3 regions of the Clostridioides sp. ZZV15-6383 genome follow, and region 1 is predicted to be linked to each of the others. Evidence: riboswitches for the same ligand, from Rfam matches in the RefSeq annotation. Region 1 holds a riboswitch; each other region holds the start of a gene.

Region 1 (6,127 bases):
TAGAATAAAATATATTAAGATAAGTTAATAATGTTAAATGGGAAGTGAGTTTATGGAAAAACCAAATACAAAAGTTGTTAACTTTCAAGAGTATAAGGACAGAAAAAAACAAAGAGAAATAAATAGAGACGAACTTTTAAAGCTTATAAAAAAAATTGTGACTTCAAAATAGGGAGTTGTTAAACTCCCTATTTTAATGGGTTTCATAATGATTAAGACATTCTAAGTCCATCTATATAATCTTTGAATTGTGAGAAATCTGATTCACTACTTAATTCGATAGTTTCTGAACCTTCCGTATAAAAATTCTTAAGATAGATAGTATAATTATTATCGACACAGTCATGATAAATACATCTATATCCATCTTCATATAAATTTTTTAATTTAGAAAAATCATCCACAATATCATCTCCTTAAAGTCCTTTTAAATCTATTTTTACAAAAAACATCTGATTGTATGCAAATTGATAATAGAAAATAAAGGAAATTAAGGTAAAATGTAGAATAATTTTTGTATGTATGTAAAAATAAAAATAAAAAGTTGAAATTTTTAGAAAATAAGAGTGTTTTTTATCTAAAAAGATAATTTAAAAAAATAAAACAATGTTGGGAGGATAAAAAATGAGTTTATTAGAAAGTATATCAAAAAACATATATTCTCTAGATAATTCTTCTATTGAAAAAACAAAGCAGAGATTGGACAGGCTCATACATCCAACTGGAAGCTTAGGAAAGATAGAAGATATTTGCATGCAATTAGCAGGAATATTTGGTAATGAAACTTTTGATACAAGTAAAAAAGTTATAATAGCTTTTGCTGGAGACCATGGTGTATATGAAGAAGGAGTAGCACCTGACCCTCAAAATATAACAAAACTACAATTCCCAAATTTTTCGAAAGGTCTGTGTGGAGTTGGAGTAATAAGTAAATTTGTAGGGGCAGATGTTGTAGCTGTAGATGTAGGAATAAACTGTGATGAAAAACTAGATGGAGTGTTAGATTACAAGATAAGAAAAGGGACATCAAATATGGCAAAAGGTCCAGCTATGAGTAAACAAGAAGCTATTAGATGTTTAGAGATAGGTATTGAAATAGCAGAACAGTGTATAGAAAAAGATTATAAGGTTATTGGTATTGGAGAGATGGGTATAGCAAATACTACTCCAAGTACAGCAATAATATCTGTAATTTCAGGGCGTGACCCTTTAGAGGTTACTGGTATAGGTGCAGGTCTTAAGAAAGAGAGACTAAAACATAAGGCTGAAGTAATTAGAAAAGCTATTGAAATTAATAATCCAAATCCAACTGATGGAGTAGATATTTTATCTAAAGTAGGTGGATTTGAAATAGGTTCAATGGCAGGTGTTATATTAGGATGTAGTGCTAATAGAATTCCAGTAGTAATTGATGGATTTATTTCTTATGCAGCAGCATTAATTGCATATAAGATAAATCCAAAAACTAGAGAATATATGATAGCATCTCATTTGTCAGCAGAATCAGGAACTAAAAGAGCATTAGATATATTGAAGTTAGACCCTCTATTAAATATGGATATGAGGTTAGGTGAGGGAAGTGGAGCTGCTTTAGCGTTTAATATAATAGAAGCTTCAAATTATACTTACAAGAATATGGCAACTTTTGATGAAATTGACATGGGAAGATAAATATAAAAATTTAATATGTAGGAGTGTTTTGATGAGTAAAATTATTCTAGTAACAGGAGGAGCTAGGTCAGGAAAGAGTAACTTTGCAGAAAAACTATGTTTGGACAAGCATAATAATACAGCCTATATAGCTACTTCTATTCCATTTGATGATGAAATGAAAGATAGAGTAAAAAAGCATCAAGAGAATAGACCTAGAAACTGGAATACATATGAAATATATGAAGATATATATTCCATAATTGAAGAGATATACAAAGAACATGAAACTGTTATACTGGATTGTGTAACATTATTAGTAAATAATCTAATGTTTAAACACAATCCAAATATAGAAGACTCTACTCAAGAAGAAATAAATAAATTAGAAGAGTACATAAAAGAACAAATTAGTAAACTTATTGAAGAAATAGAAAAAACAAATCTATACTTTGTATTTGTGACGAATGAATTAGGTATGGGAATTGTTCCTGGGAATAAACTTAGTAGGATATATGCTGACATTGTAGGTCGTATAAATCAATATATAGCATCAAAAAGTAATGAAGTTTATTTTGTAGTTAGTGGAATACCCATGAAAATAAAGGAGTAGTATGTGACTATGAAAAGATTTATTTTAATACTACAGTTTTTGACAAGGATACCTATAAAATTAAATGTAGGATTTGATGATGAATTTTATAAATCAATAGTATATTTTCCACTTGTAGGTTTTGTCATAGGTATATTAACCTATTTAGTAGGATGGATTTCTATGCTTTTATTTGAACCATTTATAGCTTCTATAATAATAACTCTAGCTGGTGTCTTAATTACAGGAGGACTTCATATAGATGGATTAGGAGATACATTTGATGCAATATACAGTTATAGAGATAAAGAAAAAATGCTTGAAATAATGAAAGATTCAAGATTGGGTACAAATTCACTTTTAGCAATTATGTTTGTACTTTTATTAAAAATTGGATTTATATACAATATAATAAGTAATAATTCATTATGGGTTATAATTTTTATGCCAATGATTGCAAGGCTAGGAGTAATGTTATTGACATATAAAACTGTGACTCCAAGAGAAAAAGGAATGGGAAATTTATTTATAGGAAAATTGACTACAAGTATGTTAATAACAGCTATAATATACACATTATTAATAGTTGGTCTTATTACTAAATTTATATTCTTATTACCTAATATAGTGTTGATTAAGGTATTAGGTTCAGTTATAGTAGTTTTTATATTTATAATATTATTTAAAAAGCATATTTATGCAAAAATTGATGGAGTAACAGGAGATATATTAGGCTGTGGAATAGAACTTTCAGAGCTTGTATATTTGATTTACATATATTTGTTAATTTTTATGTTTTTTTAAACTAAAAAGTGGTGATAATATGATAAGATTAATATTAATAAGACATGCACTGACAGATGATAATAAAAAAGGAAAATTGTCAGGTCATATAAATAGTTGTATTAGTGAAGAGGGTGAACTGCAAATAAATAAAATTACTAGATATTTAAGTCATGAAAAAATAGACAAGATTTATACAACACCATCTACACGTACTAAAGATACAATAAAAAAAATATCAAAATTGAAATTATTAGAAATAGAAGAAAAAGAAGCTCTAAGAGAAATTAGTTTTGGAGACTTTGAAGGAATAACTTTTGAAGATATTAAAATCAAATATCCAAGTGAGTTTGAAAAAATGATAGAAGAAGGTAGTAACTATAGATATCCAAATGGAGAAAGTTTGGTAGACTCTTATGAAAGAGTGGCAAAAGAAATTGATAATATAATTTTAGAAAATGATAGTAATTCAGATACAAAAACAATACTTGTATGTTCTCATGCAGGAACAATAAGAAATATAATAACACACTTGATTTCTGGTAGTTATAAATATCACTGGAACTTTAAAATTGATAATGCATCTATTACAGTTTTAGAAGTTGATAGTGGATTTGCTGTAATAGATAAAATGAATTTTACAGACTTTATATAATTTAATCAAAACTAAATATTACAATATGTACTTGTAATATATCTGTAAAATTAACAATGAAAATAGAATATTAGATTAAAATTAGGTTCTTAATTAGATGTTAAAAGGGAAAAAGGTTAGATGCCTTTGCAGCCCCCGCTACTGTGAAACCAACGAAACTATAAATACCACTGTCAATTTGATGGGAAGGTTATAGAAGTAGGATGAAGTTAAGCCAGGATACCTGCCTAATTTAATTTAAAACAAGAGGTCTTCGGGGTGAAAGATTTTTAATTAATATATATAAAAGTCCTATCTTTAGAAGTATTAGGACTTTTTTTAATTTGTCTTTTAGTAAATTTTAACAAGGAGGGATGGAAAGTGGGGAAAAAAATAATGCTACAAGGAACAGCTTCAAATGTAGGTAAAAGTGTATTAGTAGCAGGATTATGTAGAATATTTAAGCAAGATGGTTACACTGTTGCTCCTTTTAAGTCACAAAATATGGCTTTAAATTCTTTTATAACTAAAGAAGGGTTAGAAATGGGAAGAGCACAAGTATTTCAAGCGGAGGCTGCAAAAATAGAGCCAATAGCTGATATGAATCCAGTTTTATTAAAGCCTTCTGGAAATAATAAAAGTCAAGTTATTGTAAGAGGTAAAGTTGTGGGAGAAATGCCTTCTTCTAAGTATCATGACTATAAATTGGAGTTAGTAGATGTATTAAGGGAAACCTTTAACAGCTTGAATTCAAGATATGATATTGTAGTTATGGAAGGTGCAGGAAGTAATGCAGAAATAAATTTAAAAGATAGAGATATATCTAATATGGGTATGGCAGAAATAGCTGATGCACCTGTAATAATAGTTGGAGATATTGATAGAGGTGGAGTATTTGCATCATTAGCTGGGACAATGCTTCTATTAAATGAAGACGAGAAAAAAAGAGTAAAAGGTGTAATAATCAATAAATTCAGAGGGAAAAAAGAACTTTTACAAGATGGTGTAAAGATGTTAGAAGACATCATAAAAGTACCTGTCATAGGAGTAGTCCCTTATACAGATATAAAAATAGAAGATGAAGACAGCGTAACCACTAGATTTAAGAAAAAAATGGATAAAAGTGATATACACATAGAAATAATTAGAACTCTACATATGTCAAATTTTACAGATTTTAATATATTTGAAACACAGGAAGATGTAAGTATTAGATATGTAGACTATGGAGAATCTTTGGGAAATCCAGACATGGTAATAATACCTGGAACTAAAAGTACTATAGACGATTTAACATATATAAGAAAAAGTGGTCTTGAGTCACAAATTAAAAATTTACATAGTCAAGGTAAATTGATATTTGGTATATGTGGTGGATATCAAATGTTAGGTAAAAAATTAAAAGACCCTTATCATGTTGAAAGTGAAATTGAAGAAGTTAATGGAATGGGTCTTTTAGATACAGAAACAATATTTGAGAAAGAAAAGACTACAACACAGGTAGAGGCTACCATTATTGAATGTAGTAGTGAATATATGAATGACCTCAAAGGTAAGAAAGTAAAAGGTTATGAAATTCATATGGGTATTACAAATCGAGGTAATGATGTAAGAAGCTTAGATTTGATAACCAAAAAACTGGATAAAGAGGTTAATTATACTGAAGGAAGTGTAAATAAAGAAGGGAATGTAATTGGGACTTATCTTCATGGAATATTTGATGAAATAAGTTTTACAAGAGCAATTTTAAACAATATAAGAAAGAAAAAAGGCTTAGAAGAATTAGAAAGTAAAGTAAACTCTTTTAATGAATTTAAGGATAAAGAGTATGATAAGTTAGCTGATTTTTTAAGAGAACATTTAGATATAGAAAAAATATATGAGATTATGAAATAAGGGTAACTTTTATTTATAATTTAGGTAGGAGGTGTATTATGAAAAAAATTTTAATTGCGGGTACTAGTAGTGGAGTAGGTAAAACAACAATATCATTAGGAATAATGCAAGCTTTGGTTAAGAGAAATATGAAAGTACAGCCATATAAAGTAGGGCCAGACTATATAGACCCTTCATATCACACTTTTATAACTGGAAGACATTCCAGAAATTTAGATTCTTATATGCTAGATGATGAAAAAATAAAGTATATAGTAAATAAGTCCTCAAAGGACGCAGATATTTCAGTAATAGAAGGTGTTATGGGGTTATATGATGGATTTGGAATAGATTTAGATAATTGTACAAGTTCACATACTTCAAAGGTACTAAAATCACCTGTTATATTAGTTATAAATGGAAAATCTATGGCAGCGTCTAGTGCTGCTATGGTACTTGGATATAAGGAACTAGATAAAGATGTAAATATAAAAGGTGTCATAGTAAACAATGTAAAGACTAGTAGCCATTATCAAATAATCAAGAGTTCTATAGAAAAGTATTGTAATGTTGAAGTGTTGGGGTACTTTCCT
Region 2 (6,127 bases), on a different contig from region 1:
ATAATAGTTTTGAAGAGCCCCAAAAAACAGTATATTTTACAAAACGTGTGACAAGAGCGATAGGTCCAGAAGATGAGATAGATGGTCATTTTGATATAAATAATCAACTAGACTATGAAGTTGAACTTGGAGTAGTAATAGGTAGGACAGGTGTTAATATTAAAAAAGAAGAGGTCGAAGATTATATCTTTGGGTACACTGTTATAAATGATATTTCTGCTAGAAAGTTGCAAAGAGAGCATGTTCAATGGTTTAGAGGAAAGGGATTAGATACATTTACATCTTTAGGACCATGTATCCTACATAAAAGTGCAATTTCTTTTCCTATAAAACTTAAAGTATGTAGTAGAGTAAATGGTGAAGAAAGACAAAGTTCTAATACAAGGTTATTCATATCAGACATTTCAGATATAGTTTCAGAACTTTCAAAAGGTATGACTTTAGAGGCTGGAGATATTATAGCTACTGGTACACCTTCTGGAGTTGGGATGGGCTTTTCACCTCCACGATATATGAGTAGTGGAGATGTAATTGAATGTGAGATTGAAAGTATTGGAATTTTAAGAAATCACATTAAGTAAATGTTTTAATATAGCTAATATTAAGGCAGAATCTGAATGTATTAAATGAACATATTAAAATAAATTTTAGGAGTTTAAATTATGAAAGCAGAATTTTTGACACCAGTTGTTACAATATTTGATGAAGAAGGAAATTTAGATAAAGAAGGAAATAAAAAAGTATACGACTATCTTATAGATGGGGGTGTAGATGGTCTAGTTATAATGGGAAGTACTGGAGAGTTCTTTAATATGTCTATGGATATGCAAAAAGAACTTATAGATTTAGTAACTAGTCATGTCAATAAGAGAGTAAAAGTGTTTATAGGTACAAGTCGTATGTGTGTAGATGAATCTATAGAGCTTTCAAACTATGCACATAATAGTGGAGCAGATGGAGTTATGATAATAAGCCCTTATTATTTCTCTCTTGATGATGATAGCATTGAGATGTTTTATAGTGAGATAGCTAAAAATACAGAAGCTGAAATATATTTATACAATTATCCAGATAGAACTGGTTATGATTTAAGTCCAGAGCTTACATTAAGACTTGTAAGAAAACATAAAAACATAGTTGGATATAAGGATACAGTAACCTTGATGGGACACACTAGAGATTTAATAAATACTATGAAAGCAGAGTTCCCGGATTTTAAGATATATAGTGGTTATGATGAAAACTTTATACATAATCTAATGTCTGGAGGAGCAGGTTGTATAGGTGGACTATCAAATTTAATTCCAGAAGTTTGTTCTAAATGGGCTGAAGCTTATAACAGTAAAGATATGGATAAGGTTATAGAAATTCAAAAATATATCAATAAAGCAATGGATTTTTACTTAATAACAAATCCATTTATACCAGCAATGAAAAAAGCTATGACTATCAGAGGATTACAAATAAGCGATTATATGACTGCCCCATTTATAAAACCAAATGAAAAGCAAGTATGTGAAATTAAAAAATTGATGAATGAATTAAATATATATTAACTACTTAATTAAATATATTAACAAAAAAAGAGGGTTTTAAACTGATTTTTATAATCATTTTAAACACTCTTTTTTTATATATGTTAAATCAATCTTGCAAAGTAGTCAACAATAAACTACAATTATCTTAATAAAAATTAAATTAAATAATACTAGGGTACTATATTAGTTTAATAGGGAAAGTGATGTAAATTCACTACAGCCCCCGCTACTGTATACGGATACAAAATCAAAATCCACTGAAATTTATAAAAAATTTTGGGAAGGATGATGGAGGAGAAGCCGTGAGTCAGGAGACCTGCCCAGTATTACATAGGTGCAATTTAGGGTGGAGATTGTACTTTATAATAAAATGAAATATCAATTCATTTTTTGTAAAGTTGATATATAAGCTTCTCCTTATTAAATTAGGAGAAGTTTTTTATTTTATTAAAGTTTTTAGCCACTCATAAAAAATAAAATATTGGAGTGAAAGAGATGAAATTTAAATCAAATGTTTTAAAGCAGTTTTTTTTAATTGTTATGGTAATTTTTTTGGTAGGAGGTCTTATAGGATGTAGTAAAGATGATAAAGATAATACACAAGTTAGTAGTGGTAAGAAGTTAGAATTAAAATATGCAAGTGGATTTAGTGTTGAATATTTAGAAGATGGAATTAAAAAAGTAACTGATGGAGATAATCGAGAACTAATTTTAATCCCTAAGAAGATTAAAATTCCTGCAAAGTATAAAAATTCTAATATAGTTAGAACACCTGTGGACAATGTATTAATAGCATCTACAACACAAGCTTGTTCTCTAAGAACAATAGATGAACTAGATAGTATAAAAGCAGTAACAACAGAAGAACAGTATTGGACTATTAAAGAAATTAAAGATTTAATGAAAAATGGAAAGATACATTATGTTGGTTCAAATTTAGCACCAGATTATGAAAAAATAGTAGACTTAAATCCTGATTTAACTATAGTGAGTAGTGGCTTATCAGAAGCTGATACAAAATTTATTGACAAACTAAAAGAATTAGGGCTTAATTATGTTGTGGATAATGAATATAAAGAGCAAAATCCATTTGGAAGGATGGAGTGGACAAGCTTAATAGCTGCATTTTATGATAAAGAAGATATAGCTACTAGTGAACTAGATAAAACAGTACAAAGAATAGAAGAGGTAAGTAACAAAATAAAAAATAAAACTAAGCCTAAAGTTGTATGGGCATCTGTATATGAAGGAAATGCTTATATAGCACCTAAAGACTCATATGTAGACAATATGATAAAAATGGCTGGTGGAATAAATGCATGTGCTTCAATAGATTCAAATGAAGGACGAGTGAGCATTGAGCAATTACATGAAGTTGCAAAGGATGCAGATATATTTGTATACTCATCAAGTTCAGATTATGCACCAAACTTAGATTCTATAAAATCTAGTGCACCTATGTTGGCTGATTTGGATGTTGTAAAAAATGGAAACCTATGGGTGTTTGCTCCAGATTATTATCAATCAGTAGATAAGACAGACGAATTAATAGTAGATTTAGTTGAGATGTTTCATCCAGGAACTACAGGTGAAAAAATCAAACATTATATAAACTATGATAAATAGTATATAAGACGACACTAAAAGATAGGTTTTATAGAGTTTAGTTAATATAGTTTTGATAAGAGGAGTATATAAATGGATTTTATCAATAAAATTAGAATAAGGAATACTACAGTATTTATAGCGATAATTATAGGTATGATACTTACTTTTTTAGTGTGTGTAGCATTTGGTTCTGTAAAAATTGAATTTAAGGAAATAATAGATGTTGTATTAAGAGGTATGGATAATACAGAACATTATAAAATAATCTACAATATAAGAATCCCTAGAGTACTTGCAACTATGGTAGGTGGAGCCTGTCTAGCCGTATCAGGTATCTTACTACAGATATTTTTCAAAAACCCAATAGTTGAACCATATATATTAGGTGTATCTTCAGGTTCTACTTTGTCAGTAGCACTTATGATTTTGGGGGGGTATACATTGGGATTTGAAAGTATAAATTCAATGAGTATATTTGTGGCAGCATTTATAGGAGCTCTGATTGTAATGTCTATAGTCATTCTATTTGCAAATAAGGTAAAGAATATAACAACTCTTTTAATAATAGGAATTATGACTGGATATGTGTGTAGTGGTATAACAAATGTGTTACAATCATTTGCAAATAGTGAAAAATTAAAGGAATTTACTGTGTGGTCTATGGGGAGTTTTTCTGGATTTACATGGGAAAAGGTAGAAATACTTATAATAGTTGGTATGTTAGGTCTTTTGATGACTATCTTCATAATAAAACCTTTAAATGCTTTTTTACTGGGAGAAGAATATGCAAAAAGTATTGGTATAAATATAAAATTTTTTAGGGTTTTGATAGTATTTATATCTAGTATACTAGCTGCAATAGTATCAGCATTTGCAGGTCCTATAGGATTTATTGGACTTGCAGTACCACAAATTTCAAAATTGATATTTAAGACATCAGATAATAGAGTTTTAATACCAGTGGTAATATTTTTAGGAAGTATAGTTACAGCTCTTTGTGATTTGATATCAAGAGTAATTTTATCACCAGTAGAATTACCAATAAGCACTATAACATCTTTATTAGGAGCTCCAATTGTAGTGATGCTATTGATGAAAAGGAAGGATAGGACTTAGATATGTTGAAAACTAATAATTTAAGTGTAGGATACAATAACAAAGTAGTTGTAAGTGATATAAATATAGAAGTAAAAAATGGAGAAATACTATGTCTTTTGGGAAGTAATGGAGCTGGAAAAACTACCCTATTGAGGTCCTTATCTAAACTTATAACACCAATAAAAGGTGAGATATATTTGAATGATATAGATGTAAATCATATATCCAGAAAAGAATTATCAAAAAAAATGGCTTTAGTACTTACAAATAGATTATTAGGTGACTTAATGACTGTACAAGATATAGTCAATATAGGAAGGTATCCGTATACAGGATTTTTTGGGAGTCTATCTAAAAAGGATTTAATAATGGTAGACGAAGCATTGGAGTCTGTAGATGCATTACATTTAAAGAAAAGATATTTTGATGAACTAAGTGATGGAGAAAAACAAAAGGTGTTGGTTGCAAGAGCTCTCGTTCAAGAACCAGAAATAATTATATTGGATGAGCCGACAACTCATTTGGATATAAAACATAGATTGGAGCTCATAAACATACTAAAGAAACTAAGTAAAGAAAAGTTAATATCAGTAATACTTTCACTACATGAAATAGATATAGCATTAAAAAGTTGTGATAAGGTTGCTCTTATAAAAAATAATAAAGTCATAGCTTATGGTCAACCTGAAGATGTAGTAGATGAGGATATTATAAATTCGCTTTATGAGTTGGATGATAAAAATTTTAATAGTCTTTTAGGTGCAGTAGAAATTAGTAATAAATCTAAAAATGAAGTTTTTATAATTGGTGGTGGGGGTAAAGCAACTCCAATTTATAGAGCTTTTACTAAAAAAGGTATAGGTCTATACTCTGGAATAATACATGAAAATGATATTGATTATGAAATTGGTAGAACTATGGGCATAAAGATGTTTACAGAAAAGCCATTTGAGTTGATAAGCGATGAGAGTTTCGATTTGGCCATTAAGAGCCTAAGTAACTCTAAGGTTATAATAGATACTGGATTTAATGTAGGTGAAATAAACAAAAGGAATATAGATATTATAAAAGAGGCTTTGAAGTTAAATAAAAAAGTTTATTCTTTTAGAAATAGAGATGAGAGTCATAAGTATTATAATAATCTGTACAATAATATAGAATATATAGATAAAGTTTCCCAAATGGTAGATAGTATTAATATGAATAATTTACTATAACCTTCAAAATAAAATGTACTTGTGAAATATAAAAAGTGGGTGTCTCAAAATGAACTGTTTAGTTCATGAGGCACTCTTTTTTGTATGAAATCAAATATATTTTCATCATTTCAACAATGAAAAAATGCTTATCTCTATTTTGAGACAGCCCCTTTTTTATTATTTATGTATTTTATATATGTCATTATAAAAAGAAGTTACTTTACAAATAACCTATAGCTTCCTCTCTAGTTAAAAAAAAGTGAATTCCTGTAGTTGATTCTTTCCATCTATTTTCATTAAAATCTTCAGCTACAATCGTTTCTCCTACTCTATATATAAAATTTTCATCAGCATATGCACGAGCACTTTTAAAAGATTCTTTACCATCTATACTTGTAATTGACAGTACTTTTGCTTTATCACATCTACAAGCATTTGATGTAGCAGATACTCTTTTTGCGTCACTAGGTATTAATAATTGTACCATTCTAAAATTAAAACATTTTTTATAGCCTATAAATGCTCCTGTTTCAGGACAGTACAATTTAAAAAAACGAGTACTTTCATCTGATATTATTCCATCCAAAGTAGCATATTCTAAATTGGAGTTTTCTAAATTAGCACCACTTAAGTCTGAGTTAGATAAATCACAAAATCTAAAATTAGCACCACTTAAGTCTGCTT
Region 3 (6,127 bases), on a different contig from region 1:
GGTTCGATAAGTACAGTATAGACATATAAATAAATATTGTCAAGATAATAAATACAAAACTAAAACAATATACAGTAATCAAATACATTCACAAGGCTCAACTTATAAATCTTGTAACGAGTTGTAATCTGATAATTTTCAACTATTTAACAAAAATAATACATAAGAGATACATATAGATAGTTTTTTCTTTAAAAGAGAGGAAGAGCTGTCATTAATTTATAAAATCAATTTTAGCTTATATCCTTTTATGCTAAAATGGTGTTAAGTAATAAAACAAATACTATTTATATAAAAGGGGTAAGAATATGGATATAATAGATAATCTAAGAGTACAAGGGGTAGATGAAAAGCTTATTGAAGATATAATGTATTTTAGAAATTATTATGGATTAGAAAAAGATTTAGAATATAGAGTAACAAAGTCTAAAACTTATTTTTATGGAAAAGACATATTATCTATGTGTATAGCAGCTTTTTTAGAAGAAGAAAATATATTATTATCAGGACCAAAGGCAACAGGAAAAAACTTACTTGCGGATAATTTGGGTGAGATATTTAATAGACCTCAGTGGAATACATCATTTCATATAAATACAGATAGTTCAACACTTATAGGTACAGATACATTTATAGACAATGAAGTTAAACTTAGAAGAGGTTCAGTTTATGAATGTGCTATTAATGGAGGTTTTGGGGTATTTGATGAAATTAACATGGCAAAAAATGATGCTATAGTTGTAGTACATTCAGCTTTAGATTATAGAAGAATAATTGATGTACCTGGATATGAGAGAGTCAATCTACATCCAGCAACAAGATTTATTGGGACTATGAACTATGAATATGCAGGGACAAAGGAACTTAATGAAGCCCTAGTATCTAGATTTATGGTAATAGACATTCCTCCTATAGAAGAAGATAAGCTAATGATGATTTTAAAAAATGAATTTTCGGATGCAGATGAAGAGAAATTAATTCATTTTGCAGGGATATTTTTAGACTTACAATTAAAATCTCAAAATGGTGAGATATCTAGTAAAGCTATTGATTTACGTGGACTTATGGCATCTCTTAAGACTATAAGGAGAGGATTGAAACCAACTCTTGCAATTAATATGGGGCTTACAGGAAAGACTTTTGATATATACGAGAAAGAAATGGTTGGAGATGTAATTAAAACTAGAATACCTAGTAAATGGGAGAGTACAGATGTGTTTCCAATAAGTCATATTTAATATAGGTGAAATTATGAAATGGATATATGATGATTATGAATTTGAAAATAGAGCCAATAACTTATCTTGGACAATAGCTGGAGACTACAATGAAAATATAGATATATCAGAAAAAGATTATTCTTCAAAGGAAATAGGTCTGTATTTTGCAATAGTTGCAGGTGCTAGAAGAAAGTATGTTGATTGGGATATAGTTAAAAAATATCTTACAAATAGAATACGAAAAGGGTACAACAAAGATATTATATTGGGTCTAATTCAAGTTATATTAAATACAATAGTTGAAGAAAAGGCCATTAAAGATAGACCAGGGATAGAAGATATAAGAAAAAATGCTTATAAAGATATTGTTTCACGTTTTACCAAAATACATAATGACAATATTATGGATAAAATTAAATATGCGTTTATACTTTATAGCATGGGCAAACATCCAGCATTAGACAGTATGACTAGAAGGATAGTTAATGATATAAGAAATATAGATACGAATCAAGATATTATGGAGATTTTAAAAGCATTAGATGTTATATATTTAACTTATTTTGAATATATATTAAATGGAGAAGAAAGCAATTCTACATATGATGAAAATAATGTAAAAGATGTTGAAGTAAACTTTGATACATTTGCTGATTTTATGTATGAAGAACTTTATAGTGATGAAGAAGAAAATATTATTGAAAGTGATATAGACTCAATATCTTCGTCCATGCTTGTAGAAGGAATAGGAGATTTTGATAATTCTCAATCTAATAATTCGGCAGATAGAGTTATATATGTTGATGAAGATACTGCAAATAAAATATATTCAAAAATAGAACATTATTATGGAAAAACTTATTTAAGTAAAGGTGAAATTAAAAAGATTGAAACACAAAACTGTAGAAACGTTCATGAAGGTTGTAGAATACACTTTACAGATGGAGTTCTTAGAAGTGAATGTAATAATGTATTTCAACTAAAATATGTAACAAGACAAAAGGAAAATAATTTAGGAAAATTTAGAGAACATGCTAGAATGTATAGACAACAGATAAAGAGATTAAAAGAAAGTCTTGCTAGAATTTTAATAGAAGAAAATGCTAAAACAAGAGTATACTCTGATTGTGGTACTATCTTAGCAAATAGAGCTTGGAGAGTGGGTAGAAGTAATAATAATAAAATATTTTATAAAGATATAGAAAATGAAAAAGGTAAATATGTTATTGATATATTATTGGATGCAAGTGGCTCTCAAAGTAGAAATCAAGGAAATGTGGCAATTCAAGCTTACATAATTGCAAATGCTCTAACAGAAGTTGGAATACCAAATAGAGTTATGGGATTTTCTAGTTTTTTAGATTATACAATATTAAAAAGATTTAAAGATTATGATGATGGGATAAAAAATAGTGAAAATATATTTGAGTATTTTTGTGCTGGTAATAATAGAGATGGTTTGGCTATAAAATCTATATGTAGTGGTCTAATAAATAGAGATGAAGAAAATAAAATTTTGATAGTTCTTAGTGATGGAAGACCAAATGATGTAAAGATAGGAAAAAATAGTGAGAGAACCTTAAGAGGAGAAAAAGCTTATAGAGGGATAGTTGGTTTGAGAGACACAGCCAATGAAGTAAGAAAGGCTAGAAAACAAAATATATTGGTATTAGGAGTATTTACAGGTAAAGAATCAGAGCTTGAAGCTGAAAGATTAATATATGGAAATGATTTCATATATTCGAGAGATATAACTAGATTTTCTGATGTGGTTTCAATGTATTTAAAGAAGATAATTAGAAATTAATAAACTTACAAAAAAGAATTTATATACATAAAAATATAAAAATGAATAAAATCTGTAAAAAATGTAGAAATTTTCACAGAAAAGGTATACAATGATTTATATAGAAAATGATTTAAGAATAAGTTAAAAATTAAATATATAATATTATAGGTTCTTCAAGCAAGATTAATAGGGAAAAAGGTTGAATTCCTTTACAGCCCCCGCTACTGTGATGCAGACGAAACTTTTGTTAGCCACTATGATGATGGTTTTTTATATCTCATGGGAAGGAAGAGGAGTAGGAAGAAGCTAAGTCAGGAGACCTGCCTAAAATATTAAAGTAATTTCTTCGGGGATGGAGAAAGTTTCTTATAATAATTATACAGATATATTTATTTTATGTGTTTGTATTTGGATTGTGGAAAATTAGAAGCCTAACCATCGTGTTAGGCTTTTTTATTTTATTAAATAAATCAGACATTTTATTATTTATATTTTAATTATTGGAAAGGGAGAGAGGGGATACTAAGATGAAACAAAATATCAAATTGGGGATTATAGCAGCACTTATGTTAATTATTTTGACTCCAGTTACATCAAATGCAATGCACATAATGGAAGGTTACTTACCAGTAAAATGGTCTATAGCATGGGGAGTTATATTTATACCATTTTTTTTAGTAGGACTAAAATCAATTGGAAAAATAGTAAAACAAGACCCTAAAAAGAAAGTATTATTAGCTCTATGTGGAGCATTTGTGTTTGTATTATCAGCACTAAAAATACCTTCAGTAACAGGAAGTTGCTCACATCCTACTGGAGTCGGTCTTGGAGCGATAATGTTTGGACCAAGTGTAATGTTTGTTCTTGGAACTATAGTTTTAATATTCCAAGCATTACTATTAGCACATGGAGGAATAACTACTTTAGGAGCGAATGCTTTTTCAATGGCTATTATAGGGCCAATTATATCGTTCTTAATATTTAAGGTGTTAAAGAAAAAAGATGGAAATAATGCTATGCCAGTATTTCTTGCAGCAGCAATAGGAGATTTGGCCACATATACAATAACTTCAATACAATTAGCACTGGCTTTCCCAGACCCATCAGGTGGAGTTATGGCTTCTGCAATTAAGTTTTTAGGAATTTTCTTTATGACTCAAATACCAATAGCAATAGCAGAAGGTATACTTACTGTAATTGTATATAATTTAATTACAGAAAACGGAGAAAAAAGCATACTAGAAAATAATGATAAAGGAGTTAAAGTTAATGAGTGCTAAAACAAAAACAAAAACTAACATATTATTACTTTTATTAGTAGTGGCTCTTATTATATTTCCATTACTTGTTAACTCAGGTGCTGAATATGGAGGAGCAGATGGTCAAGCTGAAAGTGAAATTACTAAGATAAATCCAAATTACAAACCGTGGTTTAGCAGTCCTTATGAGCCACCAAGTGGAGAAATAGAAAGCTTATTATTCTCTGCACAAGCAGCTTTAGGTGCTGGTGTAATAGGATACATATTAGGTCTTCAAAAAGGAAAGAGAAGTTAATCATGCTTATAATTGATAAATATGCATATACAAATAGATTAAGTAAAGTAAATCCAAACAAAAAAGTAGCCATAGGAGTAATATTTTTGATTGCTTCTATGGTAATACAAAATATATTTATTTTAAGTGGAATTATGATTTTAATGAGTATTCTAGTTGTTTGTGTGGCTGGAATAGATTTAAAAAACTATTTAAAATTACTTAGAATACCAATGTACTTTTTATTTCTTAGTATAGGAATAACTCTTGTAAATATATCTTTTAATAAAGCAGACTTATTATATAGTTTTAAGTTTTTTAGTTTCAATGTAGGAATATCAAAGGCATCTATTGATATGTCTATTCATGTGTTGTTTAGAGCTATGTCTTGTTTGACTTGTGTGTATTTTTGTATACTTACAACTCCTTTTAATCAATTAATATTCTTCTTTAAAAAGTTGCATTTACCTGATACTTTTGTTGAGTTATCAATGTTAATATATAGGTTTATATTCATATTTTTAGAAGAATTTTCAGAAATATACAAGTCACAAGAGTTAAGATTTGGGTATATAAATTTAAAAACTTCATATAAATCCTTAGGAATTCTTGGAAGTATGCTGTACAAAAGACTTATGACAAGGTATGATGATATGTGTATATCATTAGACATAAAATTGTATGATGGTAAATTTCACATAGTAGGGGATAATGATGTTTAAAGTAAATAATTTAACGTATCAATATGAAAAAAATGCCAATGCATTATTGAACATTAATATGGATTTTTCAAAGGGAAATGTTATAGGTATAATAGGTTCAAATGGTTCAGGAAAATCAACATTATTTATGAACTTAATGGGGATATTAAAACCTACATCTGGAGAAATTCTTTTTAAAGAAGAAAAGTTAAAGTATGATAAAAAAAGTTTATACAATCTTAGAAAAAATGTAGGTATTGTGTTTCAAGACCCAGAAAAACAAATTTTTTATTCAAAAGTATATGATGATATAGCATTCGCAATGAGAAACATTGGTATGGATGAAAAAACAATTAAAGAGAGAATAAGCAAAGCTCTAGTAGCTGTTAATGGAATAGATTTTATAGACAGACCAGTACATTTTCTTAGTTATGGTCAGAAAAAAAGGGTAGCAATAGCATCAGTTATAGCAATGGAAAATGAAATTGTATTACTTGATGAGCCTACAGCTGGTCTAGACCCAGTAAGTACTAGGTCTATCGTAGATATAATAAAGGGATTAAATAAAAATAATATAAAAATAGTAATATCCAGTCATGATATGAATTTAATGTATGAAATATGTGATTACATATATGTATTGGATAAAGGGATTTTGATTGATGAAGGAAAGGCAGAAGATGTATTTATAAATGAAAATAATATAATACAAGCTGGCTTAGAATCCCCATGGTTGGTAAAAGTACATAAAAATATGAATTTACCTTTATTTAAGAAAGAAGAAGATTTGTATAAGTATTGGAAAGAAAGAGAACTTAATACAAACATATAATTAAGCCCTAAACCTATTTTTAAAAAATAGATTTATATATAATAACCCTTAA

What was found. A riboswitch is a leader RNA that binds a small molecule or an ion and turns the genes downstream of it on or off. The one in region 1 is predicted to bind cobalamin.
Region 2: another riboswitch for cobalamin. It lies ahead of KGF42_RS04715 (ABC transporter substrate-binding protein); the one in region 1 lies ahead of KGF42_RS13450 (cobyric acid synthase).
Region 3: another riboswitch for cobalamin. It lies ahead of KGF42_RS13005 (energy-coupling factor ABC transporter permease); the one in region 1 lies ahead of KGF42_RS13450 (cobyric acid synthase).

What each region holds. Positions count from the first base shown of each region.
Region 1 covers NZ_JAGWCV010000038.1:15,995-22,121, reverse strand. The annotation lists gene KGF42_RS13475 (hypothetical protein) at 213-404, opposite strand; gene cobT (nicotinate-nucleotide--dimethylbenzimidazole phosphoribosyltransferase) at 625-1,671, shown strand; gene cobU (bifunctional adenosylcobinamide kinase/adenosylcobinamide-phosphate guanylyltransferase) at 1,703-2,263, shown strand; gene cobS (adenosylcobinamide-GDP ribazoletransferase) at 2,273-3,046, shown strand; gene KGF42_RS13455 (histidine phosphatase family protein) at 3,066-3,680, shown strand; cobalamin riboswitch at 3,747-3,926, shown strand; gene KGF42_RS13450 (cobyric acid synthase) at 4,041-5,555, shown strand; gene KGF42_RS13445 (cobyrinate a,c-diamide synthase) at 5,594-6,127, shown strand, end outside.
Region 2 covers NZ_JAGWCV010000007.1:88,742-94,868, reverse strand. The annotation lists gene KGF42_RS04725 (fumarylacetoacetate hydrolase family protein) at 1-581, shown strand, start outside; gene KGF42_RS04720 (dihydrodipicolinate synthase family protein) at 663-1,556, shown strand; cobalamin riboswitch at 1,695-1,877, shown strand; gene KGF42_RS04715 (ABC transporter substrate-binding protein) at 2,034-3,164, shown strand; gene KGF42_RS04710 (iron ABC transporter permease) at 3,237-4,262, shown strand; gene KGF42_RS04705 (ABC transporter ATP-binding protein) at 4,265-5,461, shown strand; gene KGF42_RS04700 (pentapeptide repeat-containing protein) at 5,664-6,127, opposite strand, start outside.
Region 3 covers NZ_JAGWCV010000036.1:1,952-8,078, forward strand. The annotation lists gene KGF42_RS12995 (AAA family ATPase) at 309-1,238, shown strand; gene KGF42_RS13000 (nitric oxide reductase activation-like protein) at 1,252-3,027, shown strand; cobalamin riboswitch at 3,159-3,352, shown strand; gene KGF42_RS13005 (energy-coupling factor ABC transporter permease) at 3,537-4,289, shown strand; gene KGF42_RS13010 (energy-coupling factor ABC transporter substrate-binding protein) at 4,279-4,563, shown strand; gene cbiQ (cobalt ECF transporter T component CbiQ) at 4,566-5,264, shown strand; gene KGF42_RS13020 (energy-coupling factor ABC transporter ATP-binding protein) at 5,257-6,075, shown strand.